Regions from separate parts of the Colwellia sp. Arc7-D genome, predicted to be linked through region 4. Evidence: predicted binding sites of a transcription regulator. Region 4 holds the regulator's gene; each other region holds the start of a gene.
The links. Region 4 encodes sigma-54, which starts transcription at its own class of promoters, with help from an activator protein. Its sites were predicted from a motif close to GTTGGCACGNNNNTNGNNT; they were not measured.
Positions count from the first base shown of each region.

Region 1: a site for sigma-54 is predicted at 1,522-1,540, ahead of xdp1 (exosortase-dependent surface protein XDP1). Genes of this name have one in related genera too.
Region 2: a site for sigma-54 is predicted at 1,993-2,011, ahead of flgA (flagellar basal body P-ring formation chaperone FlgA). Genes of this name have one in related genera too.
Region 3: a site for sigma-54 is predicted at 1,483-1,501, ahead of DBO93_RS02250 (EF-hand domain-containing protein). Genes of this name have one in related genera too.

Region 1 covers NZ_CP028924.1:2,705,428-2,709,655, reverse strand. The annotation lists gene prsT (XrtA/PEP-CTERM system TPR-repeat protein PrsT) at 1-374, opposite strand, end outside; gene xdp1 (exosortase-dependent surface protein XDP1) at 543-1,439, opposite strand; gene DBO93_RS11835 (alpha/beta fold hydrolase) at 1,917-2,624, shown strand; gene DBO93_RS11830 (sterol desaturase family protein) at 2,690-3,478, opposite strand; gene DBO93_RS11825 (CDP-alcohol phosphatidyltransferase family protein) at 3,479-4,156, opposite strand.
Region 2 covers NZ_CP028924.1:780,756-784,983, reverse strand. The annotation lists gene flgB (flagellar basal body rod protein FlgB) at 1-86, opposite strand, end outside; gene DBO93_RS03380 (protein-glutamate O-methyltransferase CheR) at 152-982, opposite strand; gene DBO93_RS03375 (chemotaxis protein) at 1,022-1,957, opposite strand; gene flgA (flagellar basal body P-ring formation chaperone FlgA) at 2,224-2,847, shown strand; gene flgM (flagellar biosynthesis anti-sigma factor FlgM) at 2,922-3,224, shown strand; gene flgN (flagellar export chaperone FlgN) at 3,250-3,681, shown strand; gene DBO93_RS03355 (LPP20 family lipoprotein) at 3,759-4,223, opposite strand.
Region 3 covers NZ_CP028924.1:502,863-507,090, forward strand. The annotation lists gene DBO93_RS02235 (ATP-binding cassette domain-containing protein) at 1-111, opposite strand, end outside; gene DBO93_RS02240 (YheV family putative zinc ribbon protein) at 230-436, shown strand; gene DBO93_RS02245 (hypothetical protein) at 659-1,129, opposite strand; gene DBO93_RS02250 (EF-hand domain-containing protein) at 1,140-1,430, opposite strand; gene DBO93_RS02255 (response regulator) at 1,538-2,203, opposite strand; gene DBO93_RS02260 (ATP-binding protein) at 2,213-3,637, opposite strand; gene DBO93_RS02265 (isoprenylcysteine carboxylmethyltransferase family protein) at 4,110-4,228, opposite strand, start outside.
Region 4 covers NZ_CP028924.1:3,891,939-3,896,166, forward strand. The annotation lists gene lptA (lipopolysaccharide transport periplasmic protein LptA) at 1-219, shown strand, start outside; gene lptB (LPS export ABC transporter ATP-binding protein) at 220-951, shown strand; gene DBO93_RS16875 (RNA polymerase factor sigma-54) at 1,012-2,517, shown strand; gene hpf (ribosome hibernation promoting factor) at 2,553-2,840, shown strand; gene ptsN (PTS IIA-like nitrogen regulatory protein PtsN) at 2,870-3,322, shown strand; gene rapZ (RNase adapter RapZ) at 3,329-4,183, shown strand; gene DBO93_RS16895 (HPr family phosphocarrier protein) at 4,190-4,228, shown strand, end outside.

The DNA.
Region 1 (4,228 bases), 1.2 Mb from region 4:
GACAATAGATACCATGTAAGTTTATTTTCGGTATTTAACGATTTACTTTTCCCTAAATCAATGACTTGTTGATACTCTCGAGCGATAATCAAGGCACTGCCTAACTCATTTAAGAATAAGTTAATATCAGCGCCTTCAATTAATGCTTCATCGAGTATCGCGATGCCGTCACCAAAATATTGTTTATGCATTAATACTTTACCCATTAATACTTTAGCCGAAAGGTTTTCAGGTTCGTCTTGCATAACATTCTTTAAATGAATATAAGCTTCTTCAATTTGATTACTATTATAAGCGGTGAGGGCTTTTTCAAAGTTGTTGGCAGCAGCTGTAATAGAGCTGATAAGAAAAATACTGAATAAAAATAATCGCATGGCAATCCAAAATATAAAGAGTGAATAAACTAACATAAGTAATTATTGCTTAATCTAGCCTATTCTAAAAGGAATAATAAGTTAAATTAACGTGATGAGAAGAGTAATTATAAAGCTTTGGGCATAAAAAAAGATGGCTTAGCCATCTTTTTTCTTAAGAAATATTTATTACTTTAGCTTCTTACGACTAGAGGCAAATAAGCCTGCAATAGCTAAACCAAACAAAGCAATTGAGCTCGGCTCAGGTACGCTGGTTGCTGGAGATTGTGAACTTGTAGTAAAAGTAATGCCAGCTAACTTCATGCCGTCATCACCTTCCCAACTTGTATTACCACCAAATACTGCGGCATTTAATGCACCAATCAACCAGAAATTTGAGCTTGTATTCGCTAAGTTTGAAGCGTTACCACTACCTGTTTGACCAAAGTTAGTATAGTAAGCTTGCTTATCAGTGCCAGAATAACGCATTTGAGACCAGTTTGAAGCGATTGTCTGATTGTCTTTAACATCTTGCCAAGTACTTTGGTCAAGTGAACCTGAGCGTAATGCAGCTACACTAACTTGGTTAGACGCGGTTGCTTCTGATTTAGTTTCTGTATATACATAACCATTTGAGGTGTGTGTGTAATCTCTGTGTCTCCAACTATAATCTGCACTATTTAGTGTCACAGCCTCTGAAAACTCTAATAGGAAAAAATCGTAATCTTGGTAATCACATCCAGAACCAAGGTTATCTGCTGAATGAGAGTAACCGCAGTTACCTGAGCTCGATTCATCAGTATTTTTCATTGACCAACCGTTGCCATATTTTTCGAAATCTACGGCCCGCTCGATAATTGGATCTAAGTCATTGCTGTTTGATGGGTTAGATGAAACATTGCCGGTGTCAGACCAACCAGAAACTTTAACATCGACGCCACCGAAATTAACTTCAAATTGATTGAAGTTGTTACCAGTATCAGAAACGCCACCAAAATGACCTGATGTAGTTGTTACACTTGCCATAGCTGACGATGATACTAATAACGCAGCGATCAAACTTATATTTTTTATGTTATTTAACATATAAACTCCATTTACCTTACTAAGACTACTATTTAGATTTATTTAAACCTAACATAGAGATAAAATTATATATTGTACTTATAAGCAAATAGCGCGCCAAATAAATTAATTCATTTTTATACAATAAGTTACTAGTAATTAATTGTTTATTTTTAAGTACTATTGTAAATTATTCTGACACTTTCTATTTCCATATTTCGGTCAATTATAGCGCAATAATAAATAAAATCATAGTGGTTATACCAGTTGGTGTAATAGTCTTGCTTAGTATTAGACTCTAGTGCTTCTTGCATCCAACACAATAGCAATAAAGTTAGTTACAGTTAAATCACTCATAATGCGTTTTTTGTTTTTTTGCACATGCACTTATTTAACTAGTACTAAGGTAGCACTTCTTTTAGATGCATTGTTTATTACAGTTAACCTTGTTCATTAAATGAACATTCGAAATAACTATAATTAATAAGCGAGCCAAACATGAAATCAATACCCTTAAAAGCATCAAGCAAAATACTACTTTCTCTATTACTGACTTTTGCAACTCAAAATGTTTATGCCGCCTGTGTTGACAGTGTGGTGTTAGTGCATGGTAATACCGGTACACCATCTGACTGGGATAACACCTATGATTTACTTAAGGCAAAAAATTATAAAGACAGCGAGGTTTTTCGGCCATCTTGGGGCGGGTCTTCAGCTAGTTATAACAATCATAGTGGCTCAGAAGAAACGCCCGTTAACAATGCGATTAACAGTGCAATAGCCAGTTCTTGTACAGGTAAAATTGATATCATTGGTCATTCAATGGGCGTTACTCTAGCCGCGCAACAAGTTATAAAATTGGGCAAAAGTAATAAGGTAGATGCCTTTGTTGGTGTAGCTGGTGCATATCGCGGATTATGGACCTGTGGCGCTTATCCTTGGAATGTCTGGACACCTACTTGTGGTGCTAGTGGTTTATCTGTGTCGAGCCCATTTTTAGATTGGTTAGAGGGGAAAACAATTGCAAGCCGAGTTTATTCTATCAAGAGTTGGAGTGATCAAATAGTTTGTGGCAGTGGCACATGTCGTGTTGGTGGTATTCATTCTAGCCAAATTGATAATGAAAATGCGACCTATAGTTATAATTTAGATCATTTTGGCTTGCAAACATATACGGCTCAAAAACAATACGATCTAATTAAATAAGTCTAGTGTATCAAGCTTAACGTTAACTTTTGGCGTTGTGCCCAGGTTAGTGACTAAATTGTTGGCTAATTTTTGTCAAAAGGCATTTTTAGTAATGACAACAACGTCGCAGTTTTATTATCGGCCTTATAGCTGTTAAGGCCGATATCTAAATCTTCATCAGGCTTCTTAGCTTGTGATTTATAACTCCCAAATAACCTGTCCCACCAACTGACACTAAAACCATAATTACTATTAGTTTCTTCAACCACTTGGCTATGATGGATACGGTGTAATACTTGCGTTATCAGTATGGCGCGTAATGGGTACTCTAACCAACGAGGTAGTCGAATATTTGCATGATTAAATAATGCAAAACCATTAAGGGCTACTTCAAAAATAATCACAGCAATAGCAGGTACTCCGAGTAATAGCACAGCTAAGCCTTTGAGTAATATGCTTAACAAAATTTCAATAGGATGAAAGCGCAAACCTGTACTGGCATCGATATGACTATCAGCATGATGTACTTTATGAAAACGCCATAACATGGGCACAAGGTGAAATATTCGATGCTGCCAGTAAATCATTAAATCTAATAACAATACGCTTAAGGTGATGATCAGCCAGTTTGGTAAGTTAATATTATTGAATAGCCCTAACCCTTGTGATGAAGCGTATAGGGCAATGCCGGTAACACCAATAGGCACTAATAATCTAGCGACGACTGACGATATAATTAAAAGTGAAAAGTTACCTAACCAACGTACGCGCTTAGTCAGTTTGCTTTTTCGTGCAGGAAAACAACTTTCTAGCACGAGCATAGCGAGTAAAACAGTAAAAAATATACTTAATCGTATACTGGCATCGGTCATTTAGTTATCCGTTTTTATATTGTTTGTATCTGCATTTTCTTTAGCAGAGGCTTGAATATTTATCGTCTGTAATTTCAAGGTATGATAACCACCATACACCCTTGTAACTATTGTTATACCCGCTAAAAAAGCAAAACCATAGGCGAGTTCAGCAAAATATTGCGGCCATAAACAAAATGCAACGAAGATGGCAATGGTTTCGGTGCCTTCGGTTAAGCCGTTTAAATAATAAAAACTTTTGTAAGCAAATTGGGGTTTTTCTAAGTTGAATTTTTCTGCCGGAATAGCAAAAGCTAAAAAACTAGAACCTGTACCAATAAATACCGCTAATAAAACCGCAGCAGCTAATGCATTATGTTCAGGATTGGCTAGAGCAAAGCCTAAAGGTATAGCGGCATAAAACAAAAAGTCGAGGCAAATATCTAAAAAGCCGCCAGCACTTGTGCTGCTATTTTGGTGCCGCGCTAGTGCACCATCTAAACCGTCAAATATTCGATTTAAAATAATGGCTGCTAAGGCAAGATCCCACAAATTAAAAGCCAATAAAGGCACGGCAAATAAACCGATGATAAAACCAATAACGGTGAGTTGATCAGCCGTTACGTTTTTTTTATCTAAAAGACTCACTACTGGATGTAATAAGGGTTTTATCACAGGTGTAATATATTTATCTAACATGAAATTTCTTCTTAACTACTTTAATGTTTATGGTCATCTGCGTTGATATTAGCTCATTCGCTGACTAATTTA
Region 2 (4,228 bases), 1.2 Mb from region 4:
TTGCCGGCAATGATCTCCGCACGTTGTGCACGAATCTGTAAGCTTTGCGGGTAAATACCAAATGCTTTTTCAAAACTAATAGCCATAAAAAAATACCTCCGTATGAATGAAGGTATTTATTCAAGATTTATGCCAGAGGTTTAAAGAGAGGTTACTTTTTTTGGTAAACGATACCGGGATTGCAACGAAGCATATTAAAATCTTGGCTAATACCTGATAGAGATTCAGAGGCTCCAAGAAATAAGTAACGGTCTGTATTGAGGGTGCCATGAATTTGAGAAATTATTTTTGATTTTAACTCGGGAGAGAAGTAAATCAATACGTTACGACAAAAAACCACATCAAATCGCCCCATTATACTGTAACTGTTTAACAGGTTTAGTTGACGAAAACTGACCATGTTTTTAATCACATCTTTGAGTTTTAACATGCCATTATCACTGGTTTCAAAAAACTTTCTTTTGCGTTCAGCAGATAAGCCTCGCGATAAAGCTAAATTGTCATAATGTGCATGCTTGCAGTGTTCTAACATGGTATTTGAAATATCAGTGCCAATAATTTGAACACCACCTGGAAATGCACCGGGATTATTTTTTTGAAATTCATAAATAACCATAGCGATTGAATATGGCTCTTGCCCTGAAGAACTAGCTGCTGACCATATTTTTAATGGTGTTTTCTGATTTTTAAACTCTGCCAATATACGATTTTTTAACAATTCAAAAGGATACTCGTCACGAAACCATAGCGTTTCATTGGTAGTCATAGCGTCAATAACTGCCGCCTGCAGTTGCCGTTTAGCCGGATTAAGTGTTTGCAATACAAGCTCTGACAATGATTTGATGTCAAACCTTTCCATCAGAGGAGATAATCGACTTATCACTAGGTACTGCTTATTCTCACCTAAAACGATGCCACATTGTTGCTCTAGAAAAATGCGAAATTTATCATAGCTTTTATTATCTAGTTGCTTGGCTAACACTCGCAATAATCCACCTTTATTGAATAATACAAATACGGATTAAGTAACTTCATTATGTTTTAACCACTTTTTAACGGCTATCGCTAGCTCATCGGGGTGAAACTTAGGAATAAAGTCTTCAGCGCCCACTTTCTCAACCATGGCATTATTAAAAACACCACTTAACGAGGTATGTAATATTACCGGCATCTTTTTTAACTTGTCGTTGTTTTTAATTTCTGCAGTGAGTGTATAACCGTCCATTTCTGGCATTTCAATATCAGAAATCAATAATGCCACTTTTTCAGTGATATTATTTTGACACCCTTCAGCAATTTTGTGCAATTGATCAAGGGCATCTTGACCATTTTTTGCCAATAGCATGGTTAGTCCAAGCGGCTCAAGTGCTCGTTTAACTTGATTACGTGCCACAGATGAATCATCAGCGATCATAATAACTCGCTCACCAATTTGTTCGCCAACGCTAGAATCGGCAATACCTTCACTTAAATTAGTTGAAATAGGACTAATTTCATTGAGGATTTTTTCAACATCAAGAATCGATACCATTTCGTTATCAATTTCAGTCACTGCAGTTAAATAACTAGATTTACCCGCACCTTCAGGTGGTGGCATCATGTCTTTCCAGCTCAACGTAACAATACGTTCAACACCCGCAACAAGAAAGCCCTGCACGCTTCGGTTGTATTCAGCAATAATAACGAAACTACTTTCTGTTTGAACAATATCTGGACCTCCGGTCGCTTTACTTAAGTCTATTACGGAGATAGTTTGACCACGAATATGGGCCACACCTTTGATAAACTTGTCTTGCTTAGGTAATTGAGTCAACCTTGGGCATGGCATAACTTCTCGTACTTTAAATACGTTAATACCAAAGTGTTGGCGTCCAATAAGTTTAAATAGCAGCAGCTCTAATCTGTTTTGTCCGACTAATTGAGTGCGCTGATTAACTGAGTCTAGTATGCCTGTCATAAGAAACCTCTTTGGTATGCCATTGCAAATATAACAAAGGCACGATTCTTGATTGTACAATCATTAAAACCACTAATGTCTGTGCATAACGTAAATACTTTGACGTTATGTATATTAATTTAAGTTGAGTTGATTTTAGTTAACTAAATTAAGCTTAGACGAGTATTTTTATTTCCCTAGCATTCAAATAAGAAATTATGAGCCAATTAAAGATAATATTAACAATAGCCCTTATATACATAGCCATAGTTAATTCGAGTTCAGCCATGACGTTTGATCGGGAGTATCTCTATAACTTCATCAAAAAACATGTCGAGAATAACGTGAGTTTACCTGCTCAAGGAAAGCTAAATGTCGAAGTATCTGAAATAGATCCTCGCATTTCATTACAATCTTGTGTGTCACCATTAACGGCAAATATACCTGAAAACCATAACGGTAGAAACGTAAATGTTAAAATTGTTTGTTCCGACGAAAATTCTTGGTATTTATATATACCGGTAAAAATTCAAACAATAGTGCCTGTTGTAGTGACACGAATGCGCGTCAGCAAAGGTACTTTACTCAGTCAAAGTAATATAGAACTTATATTTAAAGACTCAGGGCAAATTCGAGGGGCAGTGATGACAGATCCAAGCCTTGCCACTGGGGTGCGCACCAAAAGAAATTTATCTCAAGGTAGCGTTATAACAAATAAAAACACCTGCTTTGTTTGTAAAGATGAGCCTGTGAATATCATTGCTAAGTCAGATAGCTTTGAGATTAAGTCGTTTGGCGTTGCGTTAGACGACGGCAGCTTAGGTGAAATTATATCCGTGCGAAATAAGCAATCTGGACGAATTGTTCAAGGGCAAGTTAGCGCTATTAACCAAGTCGTAATTAATTTATAATAATTGCTTAAGTTTTCTGCTGTTTTGCCGATAAAAGGTTAGAAACCAATAACTGTTGTAAGTAGGATACAATAATGGCTATTAATATCAATAACTTGAGTAACACCAACCAAGTAAAGCAACAAGTTCAAACTAAACAGCAAGTTAGCGAAAATGCAAATACATCGCAACAAGCTAAATTAGCACCTCGCGATTCGGTGTCAATTACCCCACAAGCAAAACAGATGACTGAGTTGCAAAAAAAGGCAGCTGACTCACCAGTGCTAAACCAGAAAAAAATAGCTGAATTAAAAGATGCTATTGCATCTGGTGATTATAAAGTTAATCCTGAAAAACTAGCAGCGAGTATTGCTAACTTTGAATTTGATCTCAACTAACTCGTAAGAATTAAAGGAGTAATAAGTGTCTGAAAAAATAACACCGCAACAATTGATCTCTCAACAGTTATCTCAGTTGATGCAACTAGAAACGTTATTAAATACAGAGAAAGACGTCCTTCAGAAACAAAACCCTGATGCACTTATTAGTATTACCTCAGATAAAAACAACTTACTGATAGCGATTCAAGAAATTGACAATGCTATAGGACAAAGTTTTGAGTTCAAACAAGAAAAGTTAGCTGGTAATTTCGACACAGAGTTAGCCGATATTGAAGCGTGTTTAGTCCGCTGTAAAAAACAAAACCAAATTAATGGTTTAATCATTCATCAGTCTCAACTCTCAGTTGAACGAATGAAAACCTCTTTATTAGAAAATCATAATAAGTCATCAATGACTTATGATAGCAAAGGAAAAACCTCTGGTGGGCTGAGTAGCCTAGGGTTAAAAGCTTAAGCACTTTTATTTTGAATTTATACCTAAAAAAACCAGCGAAAGCTGGTTTTTTTAGGTATAAATTTCAGCCACTAATGCTAATAATAAGTGATATGCTTTATTTCTTGACGGTTAGACGATGCATTATAAATTTCATATACATCTTTAAAGTCTAAGCTTAACTCTGTTGTGTAACTGTCACCAACAGGGTAACTTTTTACAACTTTAGCGCCACGAATAATACCTTGTACCGAAGCCTTTAGTAGTTGGTTATCTACCACTAAATTAGACATAGTGGTTTTGCCATCAATACTTTGCCCATAAACTTGTTCTGCAAGCTCAGCATAGGCAGCAATTTTTGACGCTTTCATTGCCATTAACATACGTTGTGTTTTGTCTGTTGAGTTTTGCAAACTAATTGGCGCTTGGCCAATAGCCGTTAATACAGGAAATTGCTCTGGCTTTACATTTTGCCATTCAACATGTCTATCAAACACCGAAGAACATGCGCTCAAAACTATAGCACTTAAAAAAATTGCGATATTATTGCGTAAAGTATTCATATTCA
Region 3 (4,228 bases), 920 kb from region 4:
GCCGTTCGCCCCAACAAGCCCAACCTTATGATTTGGATGTATAGTAAAACTTGATGATTTTATGAGGTATTTTGCGCCTCGGGCTAAACTTAAATCTGTAGCTATGATCATTTATCGTGTCTCATTTTAATGCAGGTTGCTATTGTCGCTTTTCCTTAGGGGGTTGTTCAAGGTAAAATAGAAGCACTGAGCAGATATCTTGCTAAATCTAATTAAATATTTAATAAAATTGAGTGAAAAAGTGAAAAAACGATTTATAGCCGGAGCAACCTGTCCAAAATGTAAAGAAATGGACACCATGGGACTAATTAAGGAGCATGGAGTTGAAACCGTAACCTGTGTAAGTTGTGGGCACCAAATGTCGCAACCCGAAGAGCATGTAGTGCAAGAAGTAAGACCGAATGAGCAAGTTATTGGTATTTTTAAACAAGAGTAACTTTTTTTGCATTGTTAACGATACTTTTAGCTAGGCTTGATAATATCAGCGTTATTAGATAAAAAGCGTTGTTCTGTCAATGTGCAAAAGTTATGGAATGATTAGTAGGGTGACATTAAAAGTGACGGGAATAAATTACGGCATTTGAAAAGCGTTAACACTCAAAATATAAAAGTTAACCTAAGCACTAAATAGGTTAACTTTTGCATAGTTATTAATACTTTACGCACTGGTATTAATAATAGAGTCACTTTCTTCAAGATCAAATTTTTCAAAAACTTTCGCTAATATCGACTGTTTGTCTTCATCACTCAGACTATTGCCATTATTAGCTGCTAGAGTTTCTTCTAGTAACTCAGATAGGTAATCCACCATTGAAGTAATTTCTTCTGTGCTTTGTTTTGGCGGCGGTGGTGGAGGTGGTCTACTACCTTCAGAAACATTGGCGAGTTCACCTATGCTTTTGGCGTCAAAACCAGCGCTAGATAATGCTTTTTCAAGTGCAGCACCCGGTTGAATATTAGCTTGTGAAAATGTTTCTATAATACTCAAAGCATCTTCTTGACTAAGATTTTCAGTATCAAATTCAGATAAGGTCTCAGAGATTAACGACTGCTGATCTGCTGTTAAACTTTGCTCTGTTCTAGCAGGCGGCGGCGGCATTGAACTGCCCAAATTAGTTGTATTAATCAATTTATTTTCCTTAGCGCTTTTGTTTAGCAGGTGGGCGGTGGTTTTTAAACTCTGTTTTACTAATAACACTGTTACTATCGCTGTCTATTTCATCAAAAATGGTTTGATGATCTCCACTTGGCAAATCTTGTTGAGAAAATTCGTCAAAGTCGACTTCACCATCGCCATTAATATCTATTGATGAAAAAGCGGGTGGAGGTCCTGGTCGGCCTCGGCTTTGTTCTTGTGCTTGTGCCGGAGTTTGACTAAATATAACGAATAGTAACGCCGTGGCTAATACGGTTTTTGATTGCATATACATAATATGTTGTTAATCCTTATCCTAAATTCGGATATAAGGTTATCAACAGAAAATGCAAAAAATGTGCAAATAAAAAGAAAAGTCAGTTAAATTTTGTAACTCAAGCACTAAAGCACTAAACGATAACCTGTACCGTAAACTGATTGTATCCAGTCTTTGCCATTACTAATGTCACTGAGTTTTTTACGTAATTTTTTTATGTGGCTATCAATGGTGCGATTATTGACGATACGATCATCTGAATACATATTTTGCATGAGTTGATCTCGGGTAAAAATACGCTCGGGTTTGCCTGCTAAAGGTTTTAACAGTTGAAACTCAACAGAGGTAAGCGATACTTCGTGATGATGAAAAGCCACGGTAAGCCGATGCTCATCGAGTATCAGCATATCGGAAGTATTATCAAGTGTTTGTGTTCGTCTAAGTACCGCTTTCACTCTTGCAACGACTTCACGCGGGCTAAAGGGTTTGCAAATATAGTCATCAGCGCCTAACTCTAAACCGAGCAAACGGTCTATTTCTTCTACCTTAGCGGTCACCATCAAAATAGGGACATTTGAAAACTGCCTGATTTCTTTGCACAAATCTATACCATTTTTACCTGGGAGCATAATATCAAGCAATATAGCTTTCGGTTGATTTTTTTTAACCCAATCAATAACGTCATCACCATGATGAATTAAGTGCGGACTATATTCAGTAAGTGCAAAATAATCTGCCAGTAAATTAGCAAGTTTAACTTCATCTTCTACGATTAATATCGAATCTGGCATAGGGTTTCTCTAAGCTAAAGGTAAGGTAATGATAACCGCTAAACCGCCTGAAACAGACTTTTCAGCACTAATTTCTCCTTGGTGAGCGATAACAATATGCTGACAAATAGATAAGCCTAAGCCAAAGCCACCTGTTTCTCGATTTCTCGAATCTTCTACGCGATATAAATATTCAAATAAATGTACAAGATGCTGTTCATCAACACCAATGCCATTATCTTCAAACTTTATGGTAACAGTGCCTTTGTTATTTCCTGCTGAATTTTCTTCTAATTTATTAACCGTGGCCGAAACGCTAAGTTCACTTGCTTTCGAGTATTTAATACAATTATTAATAATATTTTCAAATAATTGATAGAGCCTAGTTTTGTCAGCATAAATATTAACTTCTTTAGTATTTAATTCAAGCACAAGTGCAATTTTGGCATCTGATAAATAGCCACGGTACTTAGCTGCCTCGTGCTGAATTAATTGCATTAAATCTTCATGTTGTTTGCGATAACCCATACCGCCGATGTCAGTATTGGTTAGTTGATTTAAATCATCAATTAAACACTGTAAATGTTTTACTTCGTCATTAGCAGAAGCAATATTACTATGGGTTAAGGGTCTAACGTTGTCGAGCATGGCCTCTAACTCGCCACGTAATATAGCGACAGGTGTACGTAATTCATGCGATATATTGCCTAACCAGCGTTTTCTTGCACTTTCATTTTTAGCGAGTGTTAATGCTAATTCATTGTAATCTCGACTTAATTCATTGAGTTCATCTTTTCTGTTTAACTGAATTGATTGTTGATAATCGCCTTGGGTAAGTTTATGCATACCACGAGTAATGAGCTTAATCGGTTCAACAATATGTCGAGCAATAGGAAAGGTAACCAGCGCAACAAGGCTCATAACCAAAAAGGCAATTAGCCATAAATATTCTTGTTGTTGCTCAATAAATTCAACTTCATAACCTTGTGTGAGTTGATTACGTTTTGAAATAGCAAAAAAACCTACCACGCGACCATCAACTTCGATAGCGACTTTTTTATACTCTAAAGTTGGCAGGTACATGCCGACAATGACCGTTTCATCAGCAGCTAGCAATGCATAATGCGCTTCACCTTTGGGTGGTCGAGGAGGTAAATCATCAAAATTATTATGTCGAGGAGGAGGCCTTTTCTCAGGCGAGCTCGGTTGAAAACGAGGTTTATTAAATGGCTTTCTGTCGCCTTTAGCAGGTCGGTGATTTTTTTCGACGTCAAAGTCACTGTCTGCAAGTTGTTGAGAAATTAATTGATGAAACCTGCGATGTTCTCCGGTAATGGAGCGCCAATTATTTTCAACTTTATATTCATCAGCTAGTTGAGTTAGAACCGGTTGTAATGTTTCTACTTCTTTCGAAATAACATATTCAACCATGCCTTTATCAATGCTCCACTGCATTAGCGAAACCAAAACGGTAACTAATACCAAGCTAAAGCTAAAGAGAAAGAGAAAGAGTTTATTTTGAATTTTCATAGTACATTTATAATCTTAAAATTTGTTAAAAGCTCGGTTTTATTTCGACTAAAGAGAATTAAATTAAGCACATTAGAAAATGTAAAAAGCTTAAAATCAATGGGACTGAGTCAAAGTTCTAATATATAAGTAGGGATAACATATCAAAACAATGTGCAAAAAATATGCACTTTTTAAATTATTTTGATTACTATAATTTACATATAAAGACTAAAGCCATGAACAAATGACACAACTTATTGTTTATAGTCAGTAGTAAAATAAATGGCTAATGGAGTAATTTGGTTTAAGTTTGAAAGTTAAAAATATTAGCTCAGAGGTACATGAGAATTAATTGTCAGAGCTGTAATTACCGCTATCTAAAAAGAGTGATAACGGCATGTAATATAAACTATCCCTATAACCATCGGCGAACGTTAGCTTGATATGTTTTATAATTACTGGGAAAAATTTCTGCTAAATGTTGTTCTTCAACAGTGGCCTGTTTGAACAAAGTATACAAACCAATAATAAGGC
Region 4 (4,228 bases):
AATGAAATTCGTTATGAACCTGATTTGAATACGGTTGTTATTTCAGGTAATGCTTTGCTACGCCAAGAAGGTAGTGAAGTAAGTGGCAGTAAAATTACCTATAACTTCGAGACTGAATATGTCAATGCCGAAAGCTTAGAAAATGCTAAGGTTGAAACAGTATTGCAGCCAAAAAATAAAACTGAATTGCCAAAAAAATCTAAGGACAAGCAAGAGTAAATGTCTACTTCAACATTATCAGCCATTGGCCTTGCAAAAGCCTACAAAGGCAGAAAAGTCGTTAAAAACGTTAGCATGAAGGTTTCTGCTGGACAAATTGTTGGCTTATTAGGACCAAATGGCGCAGGTAAAACCACTTCGTTTTACATGATCGTTGGCTTAGTTAATAACGACAGTGGCTCAATTATTTTAAATGACGAAGATTTAACCTTATTGCCTATGCATGAACGTGCCCGCAAAGGTATTGGTTATCTACCTCAAGAAGCTTCAATTTTTCGTAAACTAACGGTTTATGACAACATAATGGCTATTTTACAAACCCGTAAAACGCTAACCGACGTTGAAAGAGAAGAAAAACTTGAGCATTTATTAGAAGAATTTAACATTGGTCATATCAAAGACAACCTCGGCATGAGCCTTTCTGGTGGTGAACGTCGACGAGTTGAAATAGCGCGAGCTTTAGCTGCAGATCCTAAATTTATTCTCCTTGATGAACCTTTTGCTGGTGTTGATCCAATTTCGGTAGGTGATATAAAAAAAATTATCCTACACTTAAAAGAACGTGGCATAGGTATCTTAATTACCGACCATAATGTACGTGAAACCCTCGATGTCTGTGAGCATGCCTATATTGTTAGTCACGGCGAGCTTATTGCCGAAGGTAACTCTACTGAAATACTTGCAAATCAACACGTAAGAGATGTATACCTTGGTGAACAATTCACGCTATAGTGAATAACAGACTTACTCGGTAACATACTAATGTACTTGAACAGGGAAAAGAAAACGTAAATGCGTCCTACTCTGCAACTCCGTATCGGACAACAATTAACGATGACCCCGCAATTGCAGCAGGCTATCAAGCTGTTGCAATTATCGACCTTGGATTTACAACAAGAAATTCAAGAAGCTCTTGAAAGTAACCCTTTACTTGAAGTTGATGAATCTCCCGACAACAATTCAGAAAACACCCCTGACAATTTAGAAGAAGCATACTCCGCTGGTATTGGCGATAGCGTAGAAATATCCTCAGATGGCAGCGAAGATTCTGTACCGACTATTGATGAAATAAGCTCATCAGAAGGCCTAGCAAAAACTGACATACCCGAAGAATTAAATAGTGATACAACCTGGGATGACAACTTTAGTGCCAGTGCGAGCAGTGGCGGTGTTGGTCATGCATCAGAAGATTATACCTATCAGGGTGAAACAAAAGACTCCTTACAAGACCATCTTATTTGGCAAATGGAACTAACACCATTTAGCGATACCGATAGAACAATTGCTATCGCTATTATTGAAGCTATAGATGATGCCGGCTACCTAACAGTTTCTGCAGACGAGATATTAGAAAGCGTAGGCATTGATGGTGTTGAACTTGATGAAATTGAAGTAGTGCTTAAACGGATTAACGTTTTTGATCCGGTGGGCGTAGCGGCTCGTTCAATTCCAGAGTGTTTACTTATTCAGCTCAACCAATTTTCAAAAGATACGCCTTGGCTCGCTGAAAGTAAGTTAGCGGTAACCGAGCATATCGAATTATTGGGTAATCGCGATTATCGCCAATTGATGCGAAAGTTACGCATTAAAGAAGACCAATTACGTGAAGTTATTCGCTTAATACAATCATTAGACCCTCGCCCGGGCGATAGTGTTATCAAGAGTGAAGAACAGTATGTTATTCCTGACGTGTCGGTTGAAAAGAAAAATGGTCGCTGGACTGTAGAGCTAAACCCAGACACAGCACCTAAGTTATCGGTAAATCAACAATATGCTGCCATGTCTCGCTCGATGAAATCATCAGCAGACAGTCAATTTATTCGCTCGAACTTGCAAGAAGCTAAATGGTTTATCAAAAGCCTTGAAAGCAGGAACGATACCTTGTTAAAAGTGTCCAATTGTATTGTACAGCGCCAGCAGGGTTTCTTTGAACATGGCCCTGAAGCTATGCGACCTATGGTTTTAAATGATATTGCCGAAGCGGTAGATATGCACGAATCGACTATTTCTCGTGTTACTACACAAAAGTATATGCATACACCCAGAGGCATTTTTGAGCTTAAATACTTCTTCTCTAGCCATGTAAGTACTGAAAATGGTGGTGAATGCTCATCAACCGCTATTCGTGAGTTAATTAAAAAACTTGTTGCCGCCGAAATACCCGCAAAGCCATTAAGCGACAGTAAAATCGCCGATATCTTGGCCGAACAAGGCATTAAAGTAGCAAGACGCACTATTGCCAAGTATCGAGAGTCACTCTCTATACCGCCGTCAAATCAACGTAAAAGCCTATTGTAGGCAACCTTAATCACCAAAAAAGAGGAATGAAGCTTATGCAAATTAATCTTACTGGACACCATGTCGATGTTACCGACTCATTACGTGATTATGTTAATGCTAAATTTGAAAAAATAGAGCGCCACTTTGAACACATTAATAATGTACATGTGGTACTAACGGTTGAAAAATTGAACCAGATCGCTGAATCTACTGTGCATTTAACGGGCTCGGAGGTTCACGCTAAGGCTGAACATAACGATATGTATGCATCAATTGATGCATTAATTGATAAATTAGATCGCCAAATTTTGAAATACAAAGGCAAAATCAACAAGCATTAGCGCCAAGTCGCTTTAGGTTTTATAAGTTTATGAAGTTGCAAGATATCCTAACCCCGGAATGCACTATTTGTGCAGCACCGGGTTCCAGTAAAAAACGTATTCTAGAATACTTAAGTAGTCTGGCCGCTGAAAAATTGGTTGAACACGATACTTTTCAGCTACTAGAAAGCCTAGTTAAGCGCGAAAGAATGGGTTCTACCGGCATAGGAAATGGCATAGCGATACCGCATGGACGTTTAGATAATTCTACCCAACCCATTGCGGTGGTTATTACCACAGAAGAGCCGATAGATTTTGATGCGATAGATAATCGTCCTGTGGACATTTTTATTGCTTTATTTGTGCCCGAAAATGAATGCCAAAATCACCTGTGTACATTACAAAGTATCGCAAAAATTTTTCGTGAAAAACAATTTTGCAAACAAGTGCGTAAATGCCAAAGTAACCAAGAGCTGTTTCAGCTAATCCAACAGGCGAGTTAAGTCCCCATGAAGTTAATTATAGTCAGTGGTCGTTCAGGATCAGGTAAAAGTGTTGCATTACGCGTATTAGAAGATCTGGGCTACTATTGTGTAGATAATATACCGGTTAATTTGTTACCCGCTTTAATTCATACCGTCATTAATGATTATGAAAATGTTGCCGTCAGCCTAGATGTTCGAAACCTACCTGCTGACCCTAACGATGTACCCGAAATTATAGAATACTTACCTAATGCCGTAGAGCTAAGTTTACTTTATTTAGATGCCGACGATAGTGACCTAATCCGTCGTTTCAGCGAGACACGACGCTTACATCCGCTAATTAGACAAAATATAGCCTTAGACCAAGCCATAGCCTTAGAAAAAAAGCTTCTTGAACCTATCGCAAGTCGTGCACATTTATATATTAACACTAGCCAGCTATCACCACATCAGCTAGCCGACTTAGTTAGAGAGCGTATACTAGGTAAAAAATCGGGTTCTATGGTGGTTGTTTTTGAATCTTTTGGCTTTAAACATGGCGTACCACAAGATGCAGACTATGTATTTGATGCGCGATTTTTACCTAACCCATTTTGGGATAAAGAACTTAAGGGCTTCACCGGATTAGATAAACCTGTGCAAGATTTCCTTGCTAGCCAACCTATTGTGACAAAGTTTATTTGGCAAATAAATAGCTTCATGATGACCTGGTTACCGCATCTAGAACGAAATAATCGCAGTTATATTACTATAGCGGTTGGTTGTACCGGCGGTATGCATCGCTCTGTATATATCACCGAATTACTCGCAAATAATATGCGTAAAGAACGTAAAGACGTGCAGTCTCGTCATCGCGATTTACCTGTTGCCACAACGTAACTTGCTATGAGCACACAAGCCAGCCGTTATGTTCTCATCATCAAC